DNA from 2 places in the Bacillus sp. Hm123 genome. Region 1 is predicted to be linked to the other one. Evidence: a T-box and tRNA genes for the amino acid it is inferred to sense, from the RefSeq annotation. Region 1 holds a T-box; the other holds one or more tRNA genes.
What was found. A T-box is a leader RNA that pairs with one kind of tRNA and senses whether it is charged. The one in region 1 lies ahead of thrS (threonine--tRNA ligase), so its partner is inferred to be a tRNA-Thr.
Positions count from the first base shown of each region.

Region 2: it encodes a tRNA-Thr, which carries the amino acid that the T-box ahead of thrS (threonine--tRNA ligase) is inferred to sense. The anticodon was not compared.

Region 1 covers NZ_CM200277.1:1,922,343-1,925,729, reverse strand. The annotation lists gene ACSVDJ_RS09895 (ferritin) at 31-537, opposite strand; T-box leader at 1,040-1,267, shown strand; gene thrS (threonine--tRNA ligase) at 1,321-3,237, shown strand.
Region 2 covers NZ_CM200277.1:889,760-893,146, forward strand. The annotation lists rRNA gene ACSVDJ_RS04575 (23S ribosomal RNA) at 1-327, shown strand, start outside; rRNA gene rrf (5S ribosomal RNA) at 430-545, shown strand; tRNA gene ACSVDJ_RS04585 (tRNA-Asn) at 552-626, shown strand; tRNA gene ACSVDJ_RS04590 (tRNA-Ser) at 631-722, shown strand; tRNA gene ACSVDJ_RS04595 (tRNA-Glu) at 742-816, shown strand; tRNA gene ACSVDJ_RS04600 (tRNA-Val) at 820-895, shown strand; tRNA gene ACSVDJ_RS04605 (tRNA-Met) at 914-987, shown strand; tRNA gene ACSVDJ_RS04610 (tRNA-Asp) at 993-1,069, shown strand; tRNA gene ACSVDJ_RS04615 (tRNA-Phe) at 1,086-1,158, shown strand; tRNA gene ACSVDJ_RS04620 (tRNA-Thr) at 1,167-1,242, shown strand; tRNA gene ACSVDJ_RS04625 (tRNA-Tyr) at 1,256-1,340, shown strand; tRNA gene ACSVDJ_RS04630 (tRNA-Trp) at 1,348-1,421, shown strand; tRNA gene ACSVDJ_RS04635 (tRNA-His) at 1,444-1,519, shown strand; tRNA gene ACSVDJ_RS04640 (tRNA-Gln) at 1,531-1,602, shown strand; tRNA gene ACSVDJ_RS04645 (tRNA-Gly) at 1,606-1,680, shown strand; tRNA gene ACSVDJ_RS04650 (tRNA-Cys) at 1,693-1,766, shown strand; tRNA gene ACSVDJ_RS04655 (tRNA-Leu) at 1,773-1,854, shown strand; gene ACSVDJ_RS04660 (GNAT family N-acetyltransferase) at 2,088-2,498, shown strand; gene ACSVDJ_RS04665 (hypothetical protein) at 2,586-2,801, shown strand; tRNA gene ACSVDJ_RS04670 (tRNA-Gly) at 2,929-3,002, shown strand; gene queG (tRNA epoxyqueuosine(34) reductase QueG) at 3,116-3,387, shown strand, end outside.

The DNA of each region.
Region 1 (3,387 bases):
GGAAATCATCGGCTGTTTTCACAGAAAAGCTTATTCTGCTGGTGCTACAAATGTACGAGCAGCTAACTCATTGTCTAACATAAATAGGGCATTGGAGTCGTTCTCAATGCGCTTAATCTTGTTAATAAGCGTATCAAATGTAGCCTCTTCTTCCACTTGCTCATCAATGAACCATTTCAAAAAGGCCATTGTCGCATGCTCGCGCTCATCCATCGCCAAGTCTGACAGGTGATAGAAACGCTTCGTCACTTCTCTCTCATGCTCATACCCAACTTGGAAAGCTTCAAGGATCGAACCATAATCGTTGCTTGGATCTTTGAATCCAGACACGATCGCTCTTTCGCCACGGTCGTTAATATAATTGTATAGCTTCATTGCATGGAAACGCTCTTCTTCCGCTTGCACAAGGAAAAAGTTAGCGAAGCCATCGTAGCTTTCAGCCGTACAATAAGCAGCCATTGCCATGTACGTATGAGCCGAATAAAACTCAAAATTCATTTGATCGATTAGTGCATCTCGTAAAGTCGTAGATAACATAGGTAAAAACTCCTTTGTATGTAATGTGATAACGTTCTCGTCGTTTATTGAGAATAAATATCAATTACATTGTAATGAAAAAATTTGGTTCTGTCTAGTTATCAATCATAATCAATTTTTCTAGGGGTGACAATAGTTGAGACTGAAAAATTAGCTTTAGAGGAAATTAATCCAACAAAAAGAAAATTTCAACTTTTGATTGACTAGAATTACCAAAGCCGTTATAGTAATTAACAATATACAAGAGGCGTTGAAAAGGACATGAGCGTTTTTTACGGTTCACAGAGAGGGAAGCCAAGGTTGAGAGCTTCCTAACACGAAAAAATGACTTACCCCCTTAGAGCTGTATTGGTGAACGAATAGTAATCAATACCGTAGCGGCTACGATACAGCCAAAGGAGCCATCATGGCAAGGAACATGATGGGAATCTGGGTGGAACCACGGGTCTAACACACGCTCGTCCCTTTTTAGGGATGAATGTGTGTTTTTTTATTTTTATAAAGATAAGCGTTGAAAAGGACATGAGCGTTTTTTACGGTTCACAGAGAGGGAAGCCCAGGGTGAAAGCTTCCTAACACGAAAAAATGACTTACCCCCTTAGAGCTGTATTGGTGAACGAATAGTAATCAATACCGTAGCGGCTACGATACAGCCAAAGGAGCCATCATAGCAAGGAATATGATGGGAATCTGGGTGGAACCACGGGTCTAACACACGCTCGTCCCTTTCTTTAGGGAGGCGTGTGTTTTTTTGTGCAAAAAATGATAAGAGGTGTTAAGAACATGAGTGCAAATGAAGTGGTCATCAAGTTTCCAGATGGAAAGGAAAAGAAGTATGCAAAAGGGGTATCTTTAGCAGAGATTGCGCAGTCAATTAGTCCGAGTTTAAAAAAGAAGTCTATTGCTGGTCAGGTGAACGGAGCATTATATGATGTAACACGTCGTATTGAAGAGAGTGCAGAGGTTGAACTGTATGATCTTCATTCGGCAGAAGGGCTAGAGGTCATGAGGCATACAACGGCCCATGTGTTAGCTCAAGCCGTCAAGCGTCTATATGGAGACGTTTATTTAGGTGTCGGTCCTGTCGTTGAAAATGGTTTTTACTATGACATTGACATGGAACATCACTTAGCTGTTCATGAGCTGCCAAAGATCGAAAAAGAAATGAATAAAATTATCGCTGAAAATCTTGAAATTACACGTGAGGAAGTGTCACGAGAAAAAGCACAAGAGCTGTTTGCTCACGATCCGTTTAAGCTGGAATTGCTAGAACAGATTCCAGCTGAAGACGTGGTGACAATTTATCGTCAAGGGGAATTTTTTGACTTGTGCCGGGGTCCGCATTTACCCTCTACTCGGCATATTAAAGTGTTTAAATTAACTCATATTTCAGGAGCCTATTGGCGAGGAGATAGTAATAACCAAGTATTGCAGCGTATTTACGGTGTTGCTTTTGCTTCCAAACAAGAGTTAGATGATTATTTTCATTTTATCGAGGAGGCTCAAAAGCGCAATCACCGGAAATTAGGCAACGAGTTAGAACTATTTATGTTTTCTGAAGAGGCACCGGGCATGCCATTTTATTTAGCTAACGGACAAGTGATTCGTACAGAATTAGAGTCCTTTTTAAGAGAGTTGCAACATATCCATGATTATCAGGAAGTCCGTACACCGATGATGATGAACCAACAGCTGTGGGAGCAATCAGGGCATTGGGATTACTATAAAGAGAATATGTATTTCTCTGAAGTGGAACATCAAAAGTTCGCCTTAAAGCCGATGAATTGCCCGGGGCATATGCTGATCTTTAGAAATAAGCTTCACTCCTATCGCGACCTTCCGCTTCGGATGGCGGAGTTTGGGCAGGTTCATCGTCATGAATTTAGCGGGGCTTTAAATGGCTTGTTGCGAGTTCGGACATTTTGCCAAGATGATGCCCATATTTTTGTGACACCGAATCAAATTGAAGATGAAATTAGGTCGGCATTAAAGCTTATTGAAGAAGTGTACCGCACATTTGGCTTTCAATATGAAATTGAGCTGTCGACAAGACCGGATGATTATATGGGAGAAGACGCATTATGGGATCAAGCAGAAGGAGCTTTAAAGAACGTATTAGAGAACCTTAATTATGAATACAAAATTAATGAAGGAGATGGCGCCTTTTATGGACCGAAAATTGACATTCATATTAAAGATGCTCTGAAGAGAAGTCACCAATGTGCAACGATTCAATTAGATTTTCAAATGCCTGAAAAGTTTGACCTCACATATATCGATGAGAGCAACAATAAAGTTCGTCCAGTGGTCATCCATCGAGCCGTGTTTGGATCGATTGATCGTTTTCTTGGTATTTTAATAGAACATTTTGGCGGTGTGTTTCCTTTATGGCTCGCACCTGTCCAAGTGAAAGTGATCGGTGTATCTAATGACGTTCATAAAGAGTATGTAGAAGAGATCGGCAAACGGATGAAACAAGAAAATTTGCGAGTAGAACTAGATTTACGTGAAGAGAAGCTAGGCTACAAAATTCGAGAAGCACAAATGAAGAAGATTCCATACATTCTTGTCGTAGGAGATCAAGAACGAGAACATCAATCGGTGAGCGTGAGGAAACATGGGCAAGCGGCTTCCTATGAACTGGGATTAGAAGAGTTTATCGCTCATTTAAAGCAGACTGTGGTAAATAGAGAGCTTTAAAAAGATAGAATGATAATCTCCCAATGCTTGTTGTTGGGGGATTCGTTACTTTATTTAGATACATATTAAACCCTCCAAATTTAACTTATATGGTATATTATGTATTGTGGTGTATTTATAAGTGTTTTTAGTATAGTGATAGGAAGGAGG
Region 2 (3,387 bases), 1.0 Mb from region 1:
CGCGAGCTGGGTTCAGAACGTCGTGAGACAGTTCGGTCCCTATCCGTCGCGGGCGCAGGAAATTTGAGAGGAGCTGTCCTTAGTACGAGAGGACCGGGATGGACGCACCGCTGGTGTACCAGTTGTCTTGCCAAAGGCATCGCTGGGTAGCTATGTGCGGACGGGATAAGTGCTGAAAGCATCTAAGCATGAAGCCCCCCTCAAGATGAGATTTCCCATAGCGCAAGCTAGTAAGATCCCTGAAAGATGATCAGGTAGATAGGTTCGAGGTGGAAGCGTGGCGACACGTGGAGCTGACGAATACTAATCGATCGAGGACTTTTCCTAGGCGATTTGCAAGGTTACAATACTTATTATCCAGTTTTGAAAGAACAAAAAAGTTCTTGCAAAAGATCATTATTATGTTATAATAATAAATGTCTTGAAAAGTCTGGTGGCGATAGCGAAGAGGTCACACCCGTTCCCATACCGAACACGGAAGTTAAGCTCTTCAGCGCCGATGGTAGTTGGGGGTTTCCCCCTGTGAGAGTAGGACGTTGCCAGGCGGATATTCCGCAGTAGCTCAGTGGTAGAGCAATCGGCTGTTAACCGATCGGTCGTAAGTTCGAATCTTACCTGCGGAGCCATTTAGGAGAGCTGTCCGAGTGGCCGAAGGAGCACGATTGGAAATCGTGTAGGCGGTTAACGCTGCCTCAAGGGTTCAAATCCCTTGCTCTCCGCCATTTATACATAATAAAAATAGGCCCGTTGGTCAAGCGGTTAAGACACCGCCCTTTCACGGCGGTAACACGGGTTCGAATCCCGTACGGGTCACCATATGGAGGATTAGCTCAGCTGGGAGAGCACCTGCCTTACAAGCAGGGGGTCGGCGGTTCGATCCCGTCATCCTCCACCATTAATAAATTAGTATCGTCGCGGGGTGGAGCAGTCTGGTAGCTCGTCGGGCTCATAACCCGAAGGTCGCAGGTTCAAATCCTGTCCCCGCAATAAATGGTCCGGTAGTTCAGTTGGTTAGAATGCCTGCCTGTCACGCAGGAGGTCGCGGGTTCGAGTCCCGTCCGGACCGCCATTTATATAATAATCTTGGCTCAGTAGCTCAGTTGGTAGAGCAATGGACTGAAAATCCATGTGTCGGCGGTTCGATTCCGTCCTGAGCCACCTTTATTGCCGGTGTAGCTCAATTGGTAGAGCAACTGACTTGTAATCAGTAGGTTGGGGGTTCAAGTCCTCTCGCCGGCACCACTTTTTAATATATGGAGGGGTAGCGAAGTGGCTAAACGCGGCGGACTGTAAATCCGCTCCCTCAGGGTTCGGCGGTTCGAATCCGTCCCCCTCCACCAGTTTTATAGGGGCATAGTTTAACGGTAGAACAGAGGTCTCCAAAACCTCCAGTGTGGGTTCGATTCCTACTGCCCCTGCCAAGTAAAATTCATAAAAATTATGGCGATCGTGGCGAAGTGGTTAACGCATCGGATTGTGGTTCCGACATTCGGGGGTTCGATTCCCCTCGGTCGCCCCATATTTAATTAATGGGCTATAGCCAAGCGGTAAGGCAGCGGATTTTGATTCCGTCACGCGAAGGTTCGAATCCTTCTAGCCCAGTTTGCGGAAGTAGTTCAGTGGTAGAACACCACCTTGCCAAGGTGGGGGTCGCGGGTTCGAATCCCGTCTTCCGCTCCAGTACATCTTTATGGCGGCATAGCCAAGTGGTAAGGCAGAGGTCTGCAAAACCTTCACCACCGGTTCAAATCCGGTTGCCGCCTCCATAATTTGCCGGTGTGGCGGAATTGGCAGACGCGCACGACTCAAAATCGTGTTCCGTGAGGAGTGTCGGTTCGACCCCGACCACCGGTATTATAAAACGTTGATATAACGGCATTTAAAGACATCTACTATCGTTAGTAGGTGTCTTTTTTGCTCATAATGATGAAGTTCTACATTGAGAGTCTTTATAGACATGTATAAAGGTATTACTTTGACGAATCTTCTGTTTTGAGGATGCTCTCAAACTTATTAAAGGTGGTATAGTATTTTTTAGGTGTGTGAAGATCTAGGGTATTAAAAACATAAATGAAAGGTGTGTAGTGATGAAAGAGATTATATTTAAGAACATTGATCCAATAATAAATGTGCTTTTATCTTATGCAACTTCGAGAGAAAAAATTAGTCGAGAGTATGAAACATACATACAGTCGTTAAATCGAAAGTTATATACGTTTGAGTTGGAAGGATTAATGGTTGGTTGTATCGGGATTGAGTTTGTTTGTTCGAATAAGTGCGAAATAAAACATATTGCGGTATTTCCAAATAAAAGAGGGAAGATGATTGGAAGTAAAATGATTAAGTATATTTGTGATACATACTCGTTAAGTTTTATTTTTGCTGAAACAGATAAAGATGCAGTGGAGTTTTATCGGAAATATGGATTTGAGATAACGAGCTTAGGTGAGAAATATCCAGGCACTGAGCGGTTTTTGTGTGAATATAAAGTTATATGAATCATAATAAGTAGATTGTAAGAGGAATGATAAATGGAGTATATTTCAGGAATTTAATCGTATACATGATAAAAGGAGGTGTAAAAAATGAATCTAAAAAAAGCAAAGATTTATATTTGTGGCTTCATTGCTTTAGGGGTCGTTTCTTTACTACTAACTGGTGCAAGTATACCTGGCATTTTTGGTTCTCAAATAGGGGTGAATCCTTTTCGTGTATTAAAAATAATTGCTTTGTTTTCATTCGTGTCCGCTATTATAACCTACTTCAAATTTCTTAAAGCTAAAAAAGTAGACACGATATAGGCTTTGCTTACCTGCAAAGGCAGGTTTTTTTTATTTTTAAATCTCATTTAAATTAAAAAAACTATTGACCTTAAATGGTTTTTAATGTAGAATATTAAATGTTCAGTCAAGAGAAATAAGCTTTGATGCGGGTGTAGTTTAATGGTAAAACCTCAGCCTTCCAAGCTGATGTCGTGAGTTCGATTCTCATCACCCGCTCCATACATATTGCTATTAACGCAATGTTTTGTTCTTTAGAATAAAACATTGCGTTTTTTACTGTTGTGTGGAATAATGCCTTAGCAAATGAATCGTTCTCTGAAAGGAGAAGAACAATGAATTACGATGTGTTAAAGCAAGAGATTATTGCTTATAGCCGAGAGATCGGGATAGATAAAATTGGGTTTGCTTCTGCTGCGCCATTTGTCGAGTTAAAGGATCGACTTATCCGTCAGCAGGAGTTAAATTATGCCTCTGGGTTTGAGGAGAAGGATATTGAAAAGCGGGTGGACCCTGCGAAAATTTTTGATCAGCCTCGTTCGATTATTGCGATTGCGTTAGCGTATCCTTCTAAAATGAAGGAAGTGGTAAAAGGGAAGCGAGGAGA